Regions from separate parts of the Microbacterium sp. UBA1097 genome, predicted to be linked through region 3. Evidence: predicted binding sites of a transcription regulator. Region 3 holds the regulator's gene; each other region holds the start of a gene.
What was found. The regulator HrcA, encoded in region 3, represses chaperone genes, less so after heat shock. The targets are predictions, from matches to a motif close to TTNGCACTCGNNNNNNNCGAGTGCNAA.
Positions count from the first base shown of each region.

Region 1 (5,839 bases), on a different contig from region 3:
CTCGTCAACGGCTCGGTCTATGTCGGGGCGCTCGATGACCCGAAGGAGTTTGCCCAGTTCGTGTTGACGATCGACTCCGACGCTTACTATCAGACGTCGTCGCCGACACCGACGCCCACTCCCTGAGACGGGGAGCACCTCGGCGCCCCGATAGACTGGGCGCTCTGCCGACGTGGCGCAATTGGTAGCGCACCCGACTTGTAATCGGGCGGTTACGGGTTCAAGTCCCGTCGTCGGCTCCAGTAGGGCAATCGGATGCCGACCGGACGTTGTCATCGGGCGGTTACGGGTTCAAGTCCCGTCGTCGGCTCCAGTAGGGCAATCGGATGCCGACACCGACGTTGTCATCGGGCGGTTACGGGTTCACGTCCCGTCGTCGGCTCCACACGCGCCCCGTCCGGCAGAATGAACCGGTGACGTCCGGCAGAGCAGCGACGGCCCTCGGGCTTCTCGGTACTGCCCTCGTCGGTGCCCTCACCGCCCTTCAGGTGCGAGCTAACGGCCAACTCGGTCACCGCATCGACGACAGCACTCTCGCCGCGGCGTTCTCGTTCGGTTCCGGCCTCGTGCTCATCACCGTCATCGCGGCGTTGACGCCCGCGGGCCGTCGAGGAATCCGCGCGTTACGGGACGGCATCAGCGCTGGCGGCATCCGGTGGTGGATGCTGGCGGGCGGCCTCGCGGGAGCCTTCACGGTATCCAGCCAGAGCATCACGGCCGGCATCATCGGGGTGTCGCTGTTCACGGTCGGATTCGTCGCCGGCCAGATCGTCTTCGGCATCGTGATCGACCGGGTCGGTTACGGGCCGTCCGGCGTGGTCCCGGTCACGATCCGGCGGGTTATCGGCGGCGCTGTCGCCCTGCTCGCCGTCGGGATCTCGGTGACCGGGGGGAACCTCACTGGGGTGCCCTGGTGGATGCTGCTCCTGCCGCTCCTCGCCGGGGGCGGCGTTGCCTGGCAGCAGGCCACGAACGGTCGGCTTCGCGGCGCGACCGGCTCAGCGATAGCTGCGACCGCCGTCAACTTTCTTGGCGGAACGATCGCGCTCGTGCTGATCGCCGCTGTCCACGTGGCGATCGTGGGGTTGCCGGAGCGGTGGCCGAGCGATCCGTGGCCCTATGCGGGCGGCGCGCTGGGGGTCGGGTACATCCTGCTGTCGGCAGCTCTCGTCCGCCGCACGGGCGTGCTGTTGCTCGTGCTTGGCTCGGTGGTCGGCCAGCTGGCGACTGCTCTTGTTCTTGACGCGTTTTGGCCGGCGCCCGCAAGCCCCGGCCTTGGGCACGAGGTGCTGGTGGCTCTCATCGCCGTAGCGTCGGTCGCCATCGTGGTTGTGCCGTGGCCTCACACGCGGCCCGGAGCGCGCGCGTGAGGTGACGGACGCTCAGGACTCTTCGGGCGTGAAGGTCAGGGCGATCGAGTTCATGCAGTACCGGTCGCCGGTGGGCGTGCCGAATCCATCGGGGAACACGTGGCCGAGGTGGGATCCGCACTGGGCGCACCGCACCTCGGTGCGCACCATGCCGTGGCTGCGGTCCTCGATGAGTTCGACAGCCTCGGGGCGAACCGACTCGTAGAAGCTCGGCCACCCGCAGTGCGAGTCGAACTTCGTGCCGCTCTTGAACAGCTCGTTGCCGCACGCAGCGCAGGCGTACAGACCGGCTCGACTCTCGTCGAGCAGTTCACCGGTCCAGGGACGCTCGGTTGCCGCTTCGCGCAAAACCGCGTACTGGTCGGCGCTGAGCTCTGCGCGCCACTCGGACTCGGACTTCTCGGTGCGATAGGACATTGCTCCTCCTCACCACAAGTCAACACGAAGTGGCGACGGACTGTTCCACAATGGGGGCATGGTGTCATCCCCGGATGCGGAGGCCGGCCGTGTCGCGGAACGCTATCGCCGCTTCGCAACGCAGGAGGCGCCGGGGCGCTCTGACGTATATGAGGAATGGGCCAGGGGCGTCGCGGCCGATCCTGACGCGCAGCGCCTGCTCGCACGTATCCCCGAGGGGCGGCGTCAGCCTCCGCTCGTGTTCGCGGTGACCCGGATGCTGGGCGCGACCGAAGGCGGGTATGCAGCCTGGTCGCAGTGGCTGGCGGCGAACATCGACGGCGTGGCGGCGGAGTGCGCTGCGCGCGGTCTGCAGACCAACGAACCGCTGCGATGCGCAGCTCTGCTGCCCGCGCTGAGCCTCATCGACGGCCCGATTGCGCTTCTCGAGGTCGGCGCGAGCGCCGGCCTGTGTCTCTACCCCGATCGCTACTCATACCGGTACGAGAGTGGACAAGACCTCGACCCGGCCGGTGGTCAATCACCTGTCGTGCTTCGAAGCAGCGCCCGGGGTCTGCCGAGTCTGCACCTGCCCGAGGTCGTGTGGCGTGCCGGTATCGACCTGGCGCCGCTGGATGCGGCATCCGAGGCCGACCGTCGCTTCCTGACCTCGCTGGTCTGGCCGGGGGAGGAGGGGCGACGCGAGCGGATCGTCGCGGCGCTCGACGTCGTGCGTGCGGAACCCCCGACGCTCATTTCAGGAGATGCCACCGCCGACGGCCTGCTCGCGCAGCTCGCCGCCGAAGCACCTGGCGACGCCACGCTGGTCGTGACCACCCCGGGCGTGCTTCCCCACATCGCCAGAGCCGGACGCACGCGGGTCTTCGAGCACATAGACGCACTTCGCGCCGCACGCCCCGGTACACACTGGATCTCCATCGATCCGCCCGGGCTCCACGATCGCTGGGGCGCGGATGCCGCGGGCCGGCCCGGCTTCGTCCTGGGTATGGACGAGCGGGCGCTCGCCGTCGTCGACCCACTCGGCGGATGGGTGGAGTGGCGCGCGCCGGATGTCGGTGCTCGCCGATAACCTCTCACCGTGCCCCTGAACGAGCGTGAGCGCGCGATTCTCGACTTCGAGTCGTCGTGTCGGTTGCGAGGCTGGGCGAAAGAAGAACAGATCCGCCAGACGCTCGGCATGTCGCCCGCTCGGTATTACCAGTTGCTGGTTCGGATGCTGGATTCGGTCGATGCGCAGGCATACGATCCGCTGCTGATGGGCCGACTTCGCCGACTCCGCGAGCACGGCCGTGGCAGCAATCGATCCGGTGCGGCCAGTGGCGAGCCTGGCGCCCGCCCGCGCACAGTTTCCCTCGGCGGCATCGGTACGATCGTCTGATGCCGAACTCCGAGTTCCCGCGCGATCGATTCGACGACCTGCCCGAGGATGTCGGTCGAGTCGGTGCACACCGTGCGGAGCAGCCGCACATGCGCGGCGGAGTCGTCTTCTTCTGGGCGGCACTTGCCACTGTCATCCTGATCGCGGTGGGGATCTTCGCGATGTTCGTGGTTTCTGGGCGCATCGTGCTGTTTCCCGAGCCCACTCCCGAGCCCACCCCGACGGTCACCGTGGACCCCGTCGTCGACACGTCCTACTCGGTTCTGATCCTCAACGCGACGCCAGAGACCGGCCTTGCCACGCAGCTGAAAGACCAGCTCATCGCCGCCGGGTGGGTCCCCGACACCGTCCTGGCGGGGCAGGCCGGGACCGACGACTTCCCCGAGACGACGGTCTACTATGCGACGGATGCTGACTACGCCGCGGCGTTGGGCCTCGCTAACGTGATCGGCGGCGCGGCAGTGGCCCAGAGCGACATTTATCAACCGACCGACGACCCCGCAACCGAGGTCGACGAAGGCGCCACGAAGCAACTCACGATCGTCATCGGCCTCGACCGCACCGCGGCCGGTGCGCCCACTCCCGAGCCCACGGCCTGACCCGCGCGGCCCGCGTGTTTCCGGGCCGTAACAAGGTGAAGACGCGCGTGTCAATACTTCGTCCTACGACCGTTTCGGGTCGATTCCGGTGCATACGATGACGGTGTCCTACCAGCATCAGGAGTACCCATGGCCCAAGGCACCGTCAAGTGGTTCAACGCCGAGAAGGGATACGGCTTCATCACCGTCGATGACGGTCAAGACGTGTTCGTCCACTACTCGAACATCGACATGACCGGTTTCCGCGTTCTCGAAGAGGGACAGAAGGTCGAATTCACCGTCGGGACGGGCCAGAAGGGCCCGCAGGCGGAGTCGGTGCGGGTGGTCTAGCCACCGCGTCGACCAGGTTTCAGAAGAGACGGATGCTGCGGCATCCGTCTCTTCGTCGTCTTCGTCGTGCGCGGCTTGCACTCCCCATGGGCGAGTGCCAGAATGGGTTAGCACTCCAGATCGGTGAGTGCTAAGACCTAGCCCCGTCCGGGAGGGACGACACACATGGCAAAGATGATCGCTTTCGACGAGGAGGCCCGTCGCGGCCTCGAGCGCGGCCTGAACACCCTCGCCGACGCCGTCAAGGTGACGCTCGGCCCCCGCGGCCGCAACGTCGTGCTCGAGAAGAAGTGGGGAGCCCCCACGATCACGAACGACGGCGTTTCGATCGCCAAGGAGATCGAGCTCGAGGACCCGTACGAGAAGATCGGCGCGGAACTCGTCAAGGAAGTCGCCAAGAAGACCGACGACGTCGCCGGTGACGGCACCACGACCGCAACCGTGCTCGCCCAGGCGCTCGTGCGCGAGGGCCTGCGCAACGTCGCGGCCGGCGCCGACCCGATTTCGCTCAAGAAGGGCATCGAGAAGGCCGTCAAGGCTGTCACCGACGAGCTGCTCGCTGGTGCGAAGGAAGTCGAGTCCAAGGAGCAGATCGCCGCTACCGCGTCGATCTCCGCCGCTGACCCCGAGATCGGCGCCCTGATCGCCGAAGCCATCGACAAGGTGGGCAAGGAAGGCGTCGTCACCGTCGAGGAGTCGAACACGTTCGGCACCGAGCTCGAGCTGACCGAAGGTATGCGCTTCGACAAGGGCTACCTGAACCCCTACTTCGTGACCGACCCGGAGCGTCAGGAAGCGGTCTTCGAAGACCCCTACATCCTGATCGCCAACCAGAAGATCTCGAACATCAAGGACCTGCTGCCGATCGTCGACAAGGTGATCCAGGACGGCAAGGAGCTCCTGATCATCGCTGAGGATGTCGAGGGTGAGGCTCTCGCGACCCTCGTGCTCAACAAGATCCGTGGCATCTTCAAGTCGGCTGCCGTCAAGGCTCCCGGCTTCGGCGACCGCCGCAAGGCTCAGCTGCAGGACATCGCGATCCTCACGGGTGGCCAGGTCATCACCGAAGAGGTGGGCCTCAAGCTCGAGAACGCGACCCTGGACCTGCTCGGCCGTGCGCGCAAGGTCATCATCACCAAGGACGAGACCACGATCGTCGAGGGTGCCGGCGACGCCGCGCTCATCGAGGGTCGCGTGACCCAGATCCGTCGCGAGATCGACAACACCGACAGCGACTACGACCGTGAGAAGCTGCAGGAGCGCCTGGCGAAGCTCGCCGGCGGCGTTGCGGTCATCAAGGCCGGAGCGGCTACCGAGGTCGAGCTCAAGGAGCGCAAGCACCGTATCGAGGACGCCGTTCGCAACGCGAAGGCTGCCGTCGAGGAGGGTATCGTCCCCGGTGGTGGCGTCGCGCTCATCCAGGCCGGCACCAAGGCGCTCGGTTCGCTCGAGCTCAGCGGTGACGAGGCAACCGGCGCGAACATCGTCAAGGTCGCCATCGAGGCTCCGCTCAAGCAGATCGCACTCAACGCCGGTCTCGAGCCGGGTGTCGTCGCGAACAAGGTGTCGGAGCTGCCCGCAGGTCACGGCCTGAACGCCGCTACTGGCGAGTACGGCGACCTCTTCGCTCAGGGCATCATCGACCCGGCGAAGGTCACGCGCTCCGCGCTGCAGAACGCCGCGTCGATCGCGGGCCTGTTCCTGACGACCGAGGCCGTCGTCGCCGACAAGCCCGAGAAGGCTCC
Region 1 covers NZ_DCBW01000017.1:16,017-21,855, forward strand. Annotated here, with positions in the region: gene B4F19_RS05110 (DsbA family protein) at 1-126, shown strand, start outside; tRNA gene B4F19_RS05115 (tRNA-Thr) at 167-242, shown strand; gene B4F19_RS05120 (DMT family transporter) at 414-1,370, shown strand; gene msrB (peptide-methionine (R)-S-oxide reductase MsrB) at 1,383-1,787, opposite strand; gene B4F19_RS05130 (DUF2332 domain-containing protein) at 1,846-2,856, shown strand; gene B4F19_RS05135 (DUF3263 domain-containing protein) at 2,866-3,165, shown strand; gene B4F19_RS05140 (LytR C-terminal domain-containing protein) at 3,165-3,764, shown strand; gene B4F19_RS05145 (cold-shock protein) at 3,894-4,094, shown strand; gene groL (chaperonin GroEL) at 4,260-5,839, shown strand, end outside.
Region 1: the regulator HrcA is predicted to act here: its motif matches at 4,202-4,228, upstream of groL (chaperonin GroEL).

Region 2 (5,839 bases), on a different contig from region 3:
TCCAGCAGCACCGCCTTGAGCTTCAGACCGCCGAACAGTTTGCGACCGGCTTCCTCGATACGGATGCTGCCGACGACCGCCTGTTCGAGCACTTCAGCCGGGATCGCCTTGGTCGTCTTTCCCAGCAGCACCGCGCTTTCCAGCGCGTCGATCCGCGGCGGCGGGTTGAACTCGGCGATGATCGTCGGCCGCCCGGGCTCGTCACGCAGCATCCTGGTCCGGAAGACGATCGCCCATACGAACGAACCGATCACGCCGAGAAACGCGAGAGCCTGCAGCCATCCGAACGGCGACGCGACGTACGAGCTGTCGAAGGACGCAAAGGTGTCGGCGTCGAAGGCCACGGCGATCGTAACGGTCTCGTAGGCCAGCACGTCGGTGGCGGATGCCGTGACTGTCACGCCGCCGTCGGCATCCGTCGTCGAGGCGATCGGGCACTGGTCGGTAGCGCCTGCCGCACCGACGTAACAGGACTCCGCCCCCGTGAGTGCGGATGCGAGTTCTGCCGGCACATGCAGCGTCGCCGAGACCGACCCGAAGGGCTGGGCCCAGTCGACACCATTGACGTTCCAGTAGAGCTCGTCCACCCCGGTGTCGTCGAAGAAGCGGGCGACGTTCTCGAGCGTGTAGGTGAAGACGTAGGTCTGCGCGCCATGCACGTAGTCGTCGGCGCGCGAGGTCATGACGTAGACCCCGTCCTCGCTCTCGACCTCGGCGGGCCGCGGGGCTCCCTCGGCGTCGGTGATCGACACGAGCTGAGGGTGCAGCGGGGCACCAAGGTACGAGTCGGGCAGGATGCGGCGCATCCCGCGGTTCTGGTCGTACTCCGGGAAGACCGCGACGAATGTCTCGACGACGGTCATCGTGCTGGTTCCATCGTCCGCACGGCCCAGGGTGTAGTCGGCAGCCATGCTCTCGAAGACGAAGTCGTTGACGTCTGTCGACACAGCGGCAGCCTCGTCGCCGAACGACACGCTCACCGAACACGCGACCAGGGCGACGAGAGCAAGGGCGGCGGCCGCGGCGGCGCCGACGGCCCGCCGCGTCAGGATCCGAGCTGACATGTGATCAGCCTACGGGCGCCGGCATGGTCGTACTCTGGTGTGCATGACGGACCGGCGACTGGCGATCGACGCCTGGGAGAGTCTGTTCCGCGCGCAACACGAAGTGCTCGCCGAGATCAGTGGCGACTTCATCGTCGGCGAACTGACGCAGGGCGAGTACGACGTCCTGCTCACCGTCACCCGCGCGCCGGGGATGTCGGCGCGCCTGCGCGATGTGACATCCAACATGCTGATCAGCCAGCCGAGTGTCTCGCGCCTGGTCGACAGGATGGTCGCCTCGGGGTTGCTGACCAAGTGCTCGGATCCGGACGACGGCCGCGGCGCGGTGGTCACCGCGACCGATCGGGGTGCCGGTCTCTTTCGCAAGGTCGCCTCAGCTCACGGCAGGTCCATCGCCGAACGGATGTCAACCCTGAGCGACACCGAACTCGAACAGCTCCGCACGCTCACCTCGAAGCTCCGCGGCCCCCGCGCGTCAGACTGCTGAAGCCTGCATCCGGGCCGAACGCAGGACGAGACCCGGAGTCTCGACTCTCTTCTAGACCTCGGCGCCAGTTCATCCTGCAAACGGCGCGGCAGGCGATCCCGGGCGTGATCCGCTACCAACGGTTGTGGACGTGTTCTGCCCACCCCTCGACACCGTCGAACGGGATGACTTCGCCGCCAGCCGTCGTGAAAGCCCCTGACCACACGCCGAAGCACTGATCCGTCGCCGCCGCAATGATGCCGAGGTTCGTTCGCGCGACACGGTCATAGAACGGGACGAATCGGGCGTCAAGACCGCCGCCGCGCACTGACCACGGACGCAGGAAGTCTGCCTGGTCGTACTCCCAGGTCAGGTCCTCGTGAATCTTGTGCATCCGTCCATCAATGAAAAACGCGTTCTCGGTGGCGCCGGTGCCGTCGGTCCACTTTCCGCCGACCTGGATCCCGATCACGCTGCCCTGGTAGCGGCCCGATCCCGCGCCCCAGTTCCAGGTGATGTCGTACGGCCATCGCCCGCGACCGTGGTCCAGCACCGCCCACGACTCGCCAGCCGGCAGGTCGTACACCGTGCCGTCGACCGTCACCGTGCCACGTGCGGGACGCGCGACATCCTTGACCGTGTATTGGAAGCGCCGCTTAGTCCAGGGCACGACGACGGCCAGACTTTCGTGCCCCGCAGGCTTCTCGGCGAGAACATCGACGGATGCGCGTGGGACCTCGACTCGCATCCGAACGCCGTCTGGCTCCTCCGTGACCTCGATCCGAAGATCCTTGGCCCGGGCAGAAGCGTGACCCTGACCCAGCGTTGGCGGCAGGCTGACCCCGCGAGCGGGAAGCACGGTGGCCGCGCGATGGACAGCCTCGCGGGTGTCGCGATTGAAGATCCACACCTCGTGCACCGCGGCGTAGTCGATGGCTGACACGGTGAGACCCACGATGTATCGCGGCGTCATGATGTTCCAGTACTCCCAGCGCTTATTGCGCCCCCAGAACCGGCGCGGCCCAATCCCGCCGGTCCGGATCAGTGGGGAGCGCGCCCAGCCGAGAGCCGCGGGGTTCAGGCGACCGTCGGGAAGGGTGAGCTCGACCGGAGCCGTGATCTCACTGCGAGAGTCTTGTTTGGGGAAACGAGTCGTCGTCGACACGCGCTCCAGCCTAGATGCGGGACTATTCATCCTCGCGCCCGAGCGAGCACGCAGAAGCCCCCGGTCCGTTCTCGGGCCGGGGGCTTCTGGAGAGCAGGTCAGGCGCTGGCGCCGGCCTCCTGGATCTCACTGTGGGACTCGTCGACCGTGATCGTCGAGGGCGCGTCGGTCGCGATGTCAATCTTGCGCGGCTTGGCCTTGGGGCTCACCGGAATCGTGACCGTCAGCACGCCGTGCGCGTAGCTGGCGGCGATGCCTTCGGTGTCGATCCCCTGACCGAGGCTCAGCTGACGCAGGAAGCTGCCGGCCTCACGCTCGCGCGTGATCCACTTGACGCCTTCCTGCGACGTCAGTGTGCGCTCGGCGCGGATCGTCAGCAGCTGACCGTCGACATCCACGTCGACCGAGCCCGGGTCGATGCCCGGAAGGTCGGCCGAGAGGACGTAGTGGTCGCCGTCACGGTAGAGGTCCATCGGCATCTGGCGCGGTCCGCGCCGGTTGCCGTCGAAGAGTGCGTTCGCGAATCGCTCCATCTCGCGGAGCGGGTCATAGTTTGCCATCTCGTCTCCTTCATGAGCGGGGCCGGATGCGGCATCCGACCGAGTTCTAGAAGTTGAGTCACCTCGACTCAACTGATCTCAGATTAGCACTCTAGCCTGTCGAGTGCCAGCTTCGGATGCCGATTTCGCCCCCGTTCGCGCAGGGCGGATCGAGCCCGCGCCACGGGCTCCCGAGCGGCCGCGCTCCCCGCCCGGTATGACGGCTCAGCGGAACGCGGGAATGCCCGTGATCGCCTGCCCGAGCACGAGGGTGTGCATCTCGACGGTGCCCTCATATGTCAGCACTGATTCGAGGTTCGCGGCGTGACGGATGACGGGGTACTCGAGGGAGATTCCGTTTGCGCCGAGGATCGTGCGGGCGGTGCGGCAGATCTCCAGCGCCTCCCGTACATTGTTGAGCTTGCCCAGGCTCACCTGCTGCGGTGTGAGCTCGCCGGCATCCTTGCGGCGACCAAGGTGAAGCGCGAGCAGCAGCCCCTTTTCGTACTCGACCACGCTGTCGACGAGCTTCTGCTGCGTGAGCTGGAACGCCGCGATCGGCTTGCCGAACTGCGTCCGTTCCGCGGCGTAGGTCAGGGCGGCGGTCAGTGCCGATCGCGCTGCACCCAGCGCGCCCCAGGCGATACCGTATCGCGCCTCGTTCAGACAGCTGAGCGGACCCCGAAGTCCCTGGACCTCCGGGAGCACGGCATCCGCGGGCAGGCGCACCGCATCCAGCACCAGTTCGGAAGTCACGGATGCGCGCAGCGACAGCTTGTGCTGGATCTGCGGCGCTGAGAACCCCGCGGAGTCAGTCGGAACCAGAAACCCCCGGATGCCACCCTCGGTCTGCGCCCAAACGACAGCGACATCCGCGACCGACCCATTTGTGATCCACATCTTGCGACCCTCGAGCACCCAATCATCGCCGTCGCGGACGGCTCGGGTTCGCATGCTCGCGGGGTCTGAGCCGGCATCCGGTTCAGTGAGACCGAAGCACCCGATCAGGTCACCGGCCGCCATACCCGGAAGCCACCGCTGCTTCTGTTCCTCACTCCCCCAACGCCAGATCGCGTACATCGCGAGCGACCCCTGCACCGAGACGAGCGAACGGATGCCAGAGTCCGCAGCCTCGAGCTCGAGGCATGCCAGGCCGTACTCGGTGGCCGACATAGCCGCGCACCCGTATCCCTCGAGGTGCATGCCGAGCACCCCGAGCTGACCGAGGTCTTTCGCGAGGCCCCGCAGATCATCGGTCTCGCCCCGCTCGAACCAGTCACCGACGTGCGGAATCACGCGCCGCTCGACGAAGGCGCGGACCGCATCACGCGTGGCGCGCTCGTCGTCGCTGAGCAGCGCGTCGATGTCGGCGATGTCGATGACGTCATCCACGGGTGCCACGGGCGTCTCCTTCGGGAAGGTCACTCGCGCGACCGGTCGGATCGGGGCCGGCAAGCCACCGGCGGATCTCGTCACCGTGCTCATCGAGCCGCGGCGGGCGTTCGTACCCGCAGATCGGTGTCCGCGTGAACCGCAACGGAGATCGAATCTGGTCGGTACCGCCTTCGACCGGCACCCGAGGCTCAAGGCCGAGCCGCTCTGCCAGAGCGAAGCCGTCGGCGACGCTGCCGATCGTGCCGGCCGGCACCCCGGCATCCATCAGCCGCGTCGTCCACGATGCCGCGGCGTCGGCTTGCAGGCGCGCCTCGAGTGCTGCCGCCAGTTCATCCCGGTGGGCAACGCGCTGCGCGTTGGTGACGAAGCGCGGATCGGTCGCCAGGTCGGGGGCTCCCACAACCTCGCACAGCCGCGCGAACTGCCGGTCGTTTCCTACGGCGAGCGCGAGAACGCCGTCGCCGGTGTCGAGAGCTTCGTAGGGCGCGATCGACGGATGCCGATTACCGAGCGAGCGCGGAGAGTGGCCCGTCGCGAGGAACCCCGAGGCCTGGTTCACCAGCGCCGCGAGCAGGCTCGAGAGAAGAGCGACCTCGACGTGTTGTCCGAGCCCGCTCCGGACGCGCTCATGAAGGGCGGCGAGGATGGCGACCGTGGCATCCTTCGCGACGAGGACGTCGACGATCGCGACGCCGACTTTGGACGGCGAGCCAGGCGGCCCGGTGATGTCCATGAGCCCGCCCACAGCTTGAACGAGGAAGTCATAGCCGACCGCGCCGGCGCCGGCATCGCTTCCGAACCCCGTGATCGAGGCATAGACGACGGCGGGGTTGAGCGCACGCACACTCTCGTAATCGAGCCCGAACCGGTCGAGGCTGCCGGGAAGGAAGTTCTCGACGATCACGTCAGCGCGCTCGACGAGCCGGTGTGCAACCTCGAGATCGGCAGGATCACCAAAGTCCAGCGCGATTGACCTCTTCCCCCGATTGGCCGACTCGAAGTACGACGAGGAGTTCTCGGTCCACGGCGGACCCCACTGCCGGGTGTCGTCGCCGGCACCGGCGCGCTCGACCTTGATGACGTCAGCTCCCAGGTCGGCGAGTGTGGATGCCGCGAGCGGCCCCGCGAGCACGCGGCTGAAGTCGGCGACGACGACGCCGTCCAGGGGCATCGGACCAGGCATCCGCTTCCTCGCTCTTCCCGGTGAGAG
Region 2 covers NZ_DCBW01000046.1:85,668-91,506, reverse strand. Annotated here, with positions in the region: gene B4F19_RS11250 (DUF2207 domain-containing protein) at 1-1,064, opposite strand, end outside; gene B4F19_RS11245 (MarR family winged helix-turn-helix transcriptional regulator) at 1,108-1,551, shown strand; gene B4F19_RS11240 (DUF2804 domain-containing protein) at 1,664-2,695, opposite strand; gene B4F19_RS11235 (Hsp20/alpha crystallin family protein) at 2,794-3,255, opposite strand; gene B4F19_RS11230 (acyl-CoA dehydrogenase family protein) at 3,460-4,635, opposite strand; gene B4F19_RS11225 (CaiB/BaiF CoA transferase family protein) at 4,619-5,812, opposite strand.
Region 2: the regulator HrcA is predicted to act here: its motif matches at 3,339-3,365, upstream of B4F19_RS11235 (Hsp20/alpha crystallin family protein).

Region 3 (5,839 bases):
CAGGGCGAGAAGGTCGACGCCTTCAGCTCGATCGTCCACCGCGACAAGGCGTACGGGTACGGCACGATGATGACCGAGCGCCTGCGCAAACTCATCCCGCGCCAGCAGTTCGAAGTGCCCATCCAGGCCGCCATCGGAGCGCGGATCATTGCTCGCGAGAACATCCGCGCGATCCGCAAGGACGTGCTGGCAAATTGCTACGGCGGTGACATCACCCGCAAGCGCAAGCTCCTCGAAAAGCAGAAAGAGGGTAAGAAGCGCATGAAGATGGTGGGTCGCGTCGAAGTGCCACAGGAGGCGTTCATCGCAGCCCTCTCGGGCGACGTCGAGGGCAAAGAGAAGTAGTCTGATCGCCATGCGCCGCGGAACCTTCCGGGACGAGACCGTCGATTATGCAGCAGTCGGGGCCACTCAGGCTCCCGACCTCATGCAGTACCCGCCGGAAAAGAGCATTCCCGCCGAAGAGTCCTGGCGGATCGGAAGCGGCCAGGCACGATTCGAGTCGGCGACCGAGTCACTCTTGGCGTGGGCGCCGCTGCGTGGCGCCGGGTTGTCGTTGGCAGACATCCGCCCGGCATCCGGGTCCGGCTACGCCGGGGTCGCGTACGACTCGGATGGCGCACCGATCGCGCCGTCGCGTCGCGAAGCCGAGCAGCGCTTTGATGCCGAGGGCACTCCGTATGTCAGTGCCGGCGCGACCGTGCACGTCACCGGCCGGCTCAGCGGATACCGCGCGGATGCCGAACTGCGTGTCATCCTGGCCGTCGAAGAACCCCGGCGCACGGCTTTCGCGCTCGGCACCGTTGGTGGCTCTGTCGTCAGCGGCGAGGAGCTGTTCCTGATCGAGTGGCGCGACAACGACGAGGTCTGGTTCACCGTGCGCGCATTCGATCGCCCCGTCTCGGCGCTCTACCGGCTCGTACCGCGCTTCGTTCGCGGGCGGCGGCGACGGCTCTTCCGGGCCTACCTGACGGCGGTATCGCCCTTGTTCGCTCCCTGATGGGCGCAGCGCTTCCCCTCGGCGATCCCGTTCCGCGCGACGGATCGCTCCCCGGTGCGGTCATCGACCCCGCCACGCCGCTGTCGGCCTACGTCCACATCCCGTTCTGTCGCGTTCGCTGCGGGTACTGCGACTTCAACACCTATACGGGCGAGGAGTTGCGTGGCGCGCGCCGCGAGGACTACGCAGGGACGCTCCTTCGCGAGATCGACCTTGCCTCGGGTGTGCTCTCCGCGCATCCGCGCCCGCTGAACACGGTCTTCTTCGGGGGCGGAACGCCGACCCTGCTTCCCGCCCGAGATCTGGCGGTCATCCTGTCAACCCTGCGGGATCGGTTCGGGCTCGAGCCGGATGCCGAGGTCACCGTCGAAGCAAACCCCGACACCGTGACTCCCGAGGTCACGGAGGAACTGGCCAGTGCGGGAGTCACGAGGTTGTCCATCGGAATGCAGTCGGCCGTGCCGGAGGTTCTTCGCACGCTCGATCGCACGCACCGGCCCGAGAACGTCGCAACGGCGGTGAGCGCGGCACGGCAGAGCGGACTGTCAGTGAGCGTCGACCTCATCTACGGCGCCCCGGAAGAGACGCTCGATCACTGGCGACGCAGCATCGAGGCCGCGCTCGCGTTGGAGACCGACCACATCTCGGCCTACGCGCTGATCGTCGAGGAGGGCACCGCTCTGGAGCGCCGCATCCGACGCGGAGAACTCAGCACACCCGACGACGACCTGCAGGCCGCCATGTACGAGCACGCCGACACCGCGTTCGAGGAAGCCGGCTACGGCTGGTACGAGGTATCCAACTGGGCGAAGACTCCCGCCGATCGCTCGCGGCACAACCTCGCCTACTGGCGCGGACACGACTGGTGGGGGTTCGGTCCCGGTGCTCACAGCCATGTCGGAGGGGTTCGATTCTGGAACGTCCGGCATCCTGCCGCCTACGCGCAGCGGCTGGCTGCCGGTGACTCGCCGGGGGCCGGTTCGGAGATCCCCGACGAGGATGCACGACTGCTTGAGCGGGTGATGCTGCGGGTGCGTACGGTCGAGGGCCTGCCCGTGTCGGAGCTGGCACCGGAAAGCCGACAAGCCGTCGCCGGTCTCGTCGCGGACGGACTCGTGGACGGCCGCGGGGCGGTTCGCGGGAACCTCGTACTCACACGCGCCGGACGATTGCTGGCCGACGCTGTCGTGCGCGCACTGACGTCGTGATCTGGGGCGCGGGGGAGAGGCATCCGCTAGAATTGGCACTCTGAGGATGTGAGTGCCAGTGCCACGTCGAGCCGCTCAGACGGCCGACGCCGGATGCGGAAGGAGGCGACATGGTCAGCGAGCGTGGGCTTCAGGTGCTCCGGGCGATCGTGCAGGACTACGTCGATACCCGCGAGCCCGTCGGAAGCAAGGCCATCGTCGAGCGCCACGCGTTCGGCGTATCAGCAGCCACCATCCGCAACGACATGGCGCTTCTCGAAGACGAAGAACTCATCGCGGCGCCCCACACCTCCTCGGGCCGCGTCCCGACCGACAAGGGGTACCGCGTCTTCGTCGACCACCTCGCCGAAATCCGGCCTCTTTCGCCCGCCCAGCGCGCCGCAATCGCGAGCTTCCTGCAGGGGCCCGGTGACCTCGATGATGCGCTGGCGCGAACCGTGCGGGCACTCACGCAGCTCACCGGTCAGGTGGCGATCGTGCAGTATCCCTCGTTTTCCAAGGCGACCATCACGCACGTCGAGCTCGTTGCGCTCGAGCCTTCCCGGGTGCTCGTCATCGTCGTGACTGACACCGGACGCGTGTCGCAGCGACTTGCGCTTCTGACCGTGGCCCTCGACGAGACGGATCTCGCACGCGTGCGCGCCGAGGTGTCGACACTGCTCGTTGGGCGAAGCGTGCGTCAGGGCGCGAAGCGCGTCGAGGAGCAAGCCGACAGCGACGCGCGAACCGCCCACCAGTCGGCGGTGACCGAGATTCTTCGGGTCGTCCAGGAGGAGCTCGACGAGTTTCGACAGGATCGGCTCGTCATGGCCGGCGCAGCAAATCTCGCCCGGCGCGAGAGCGACTTCCGGGGAAGCATCTACCCGCTCCTGGAGGCGATCGAAGAGCAGGTGACCATCCTTCGCCTGATGGGCGAAATGGTCGCCGACGACAACGGGCTGGCGGCCAGCATCGGACGCGAGAATGAGGCATTCGGGCTGTCTGAGGCATCTGTCATCGCGAGTGACTACGATGCGACGGGCGCCAGAGCCCGTGTTGGCCTGATGGGTCCGACCCGAATGGACTATCCCAGCAACCTTGCGGCGGTGCGGGCGGTAGCGCGCTACCTCACCGGACTGCTGGCTGAGGACGAGAAGGGCCGATGAGCCCGTACGAACTGCCCGCGACCACACGCGGGATGCAGAAAGGTGACCGTGGCTGACCACTACGAGGTCCTTGGCGTGTCGCGAGACGCGTCGCCCGAAGAGATCAAGAAGGCCTATCGACGCCTGGCGCGGGAGCTTCACCCCGACGTGAACCCGGGGGAAGAGGCTGCTGAGCGGTTCAAGCTCGTGACGCACGCCTACGACGTCCTCAGCGACCCGCAGCAGCGGCAGCGCTACGACATGGGCGGCGGCCAGAACGGCGGTTTCGGCGGTGCCGGCGACTTCGGCGGTTTCAGCGACATCTTCGAGAGCTTCTTCGGCGGCGGTGGCGCGGCCCGCGGCGGGCGCCCGCGGTCGCGGAAGGAGCGCGGGCAAGATGCGCTGGTTCGCGTCGACCTCGACCTCAAGGATGTGGTGTTCGGTGTGCATCGCGACATCGACGTCGACACCGCTGTCATGTGCGAGACCTGCAACGGCTCGTGCACGCAGCCTGGGACGACACCGGTTCGCTGCGATATCTGCCACGGCACGGGTCACATCCAGCGCACGGTTCGAAGCCTCCTTGGCAACGTCGTCACCTCCCAACCGTGCGGCACGTGCCAGGGGTACGGCACGACCATCCCGTACCCGTGCGCGACGTGCCAGGGGCAGGGCCGCGTTCGCGCTCGTCGCACCGTGTCGATCGATATCCCGGCCGGTGTTGACACGGGCCTGCGGCTTCAGCTTCCCGGATCGGGCGAAGTCGGCCCTGGCGGTGGGACGCGGGGCGACCTGTACATCGAGGTCTCCGTCGCGACGCATCCGGTATTCAGCCGCGAAGGTGACGACCTGCTCGCAACGCTCGAAGTGTCGATGCCGGATGCCGTTCTCGGCGCGGCTACGACGATCGAGGGCCTCGATGGGCCGGTGGACCTCGAGGTGCGTCCAGGAGTCCAGTCGGGCGATGTGCTGACCATCAAGGGTCGAGGCATCACACCGTTGCGCGGCAATCAGCGTGGTGACTTGCGCGTTGGCGTGCACGTGGTCACGCCCACGAAGCTCGACGCCAAGGAACGGGGCCTCATCGAGGAGTTCGCCAAGCGCACGAAGGCTCCCGCGCCTCACCTGGCGGAGTTCCATCAGGGTCTGTTCTCGAAGCTGCGCGATCGGTTCCGGAACGGCTGATCGTGCCGCTTCACTTCGTCGTCGACGAACCGCTGGATGCCGATACCGGCCAGACCGTGACCCTCACCGGCGCTGAGGCGCACCACGCCGCCACGGTGCGTCGGGTCCGCGTCGGAGAAACGGTCACGCTCGGTGACGGAGCCGGAGTGTGGCTCGAAGGCGCCTGCGAGCTCGTCGCAGCCCGCGAGGTCCTGGTTCGCGTCACGAACCGGGAGGAGGTACCGCGTCCATCCGTGCGGATCGAGCTCGTGCAGGCTCTTGCGAAAGGCGACCGCGACGAACTCGCGGTCCAAGCGTCGACCGAACTCGGCGTGGATGTCATCACGCCGTGGCAAGCTGCCCGCAGCGTTTCGCGGTGGGACGCGGCCAAGCGTGAGAAGGGTGTCACGCGCTGGCGTCAGATCGCGCGGGAAGCAGGCAAGCAGGCGCACCGTGCGTGGCTTCCAGAAGTCGGCGGCCCGCTGACGACTGCACAGTTGTGCGAGCGGGCCGCGGCGACCCGGATGCTCGTGTTGGAGCCGACAGCGGCGCTGCGTCTCAGCGAATGGATGCCTGACCCGACCGACTGCCGCGATATCGCTATCGTCGTCGGGCCCGAGGGCGGGATCGACGCAGGCGAGCTGACGTCCCTCGAAGCTGCGGGCGCGACGCTCGTGCGCCTGGGCGAGCATGTATTGCGTACTTCCACAGCGGGACCCGCGGCAATCGCTGTGCTCAGCAGCACGCTCGGCCGGTGGTGATCGTGCAAGTGGTAGCTGGGCCCGCCGGAGAGGCCGTCGGTAGACTGAGCGCATGAGCGAACCCTCCGTCTTCACCCGCATCCTGCGTGGCGAGATTCCCGCAGAGATCCTCAGCGAGACCGAGAACGTGTTCGTCATCCGGGATATCGCTCCGCAGGCGCCGCTGCACCTCTTGGTCATTCCGAAGACCGCCGAATACCGCGATGTCACCGAGCTTGCGGCGGGTGATCCTGCGTTGCTCGCCGAGATGGTGGCGGTGGCGGGGGATGTCGCCGCAGAGCATGGCAGCGGCGATTTCCGACTGGTCTTCAACACCGGTCCCGGCGCGGGGCAGACGGTCTTCCACGTGCATGCCCACGTGCTCGGCGGCGACCTTGCAGAAGGCAGTCTCGGTGGCTGATTCGGACAACAGTGCGGAATCCGGAGATCGCGTCACGGAGCGGTTGTTCGCCGACGGTGTAGCCATGGTCCAGCTTCTCGGGCCCCAAGACAGGCTGCTGCGCGTGGTCGAGCGGGAGCACCCGGATGTCGACGTGCACGTGCGCGGGAACGAGATCACTCTCGCGGGAAGCGCCGCAGCTG
Region 3 covers NZ_DCBW01000051.1:23,032-28,870, reverse strand. Annotated here, with positions in the region: gene lepA (translation elongation factor 4) at 1-345, shown strand, start outside; gene B4F19_RS12725 (DUF1990 family protein) at 356-1,000, shown strand; gene hemW (radical SAM family heme chaperone HemW) at 1,000-2,208, shown strand; gene hrcA (heat-inducible transcriptional repressor HrcA) at 2,319-3,353, shown strand; gene dnaJ (molecular chaperone DnaJ) at 3,402-4,517, shown strand; gene B4F19_RS12705 (16S rRNA (uracil(1498)-N(3))-methyltransferase) at 4,520-5,257, shown strand; gene B4F19_RS12700 (HIT domain-containing protein) at 5,310-5,657, shown strand; gene B4F19_RS12695 (PhoH family protein) at 5,722-5,839, shown strand, end outside.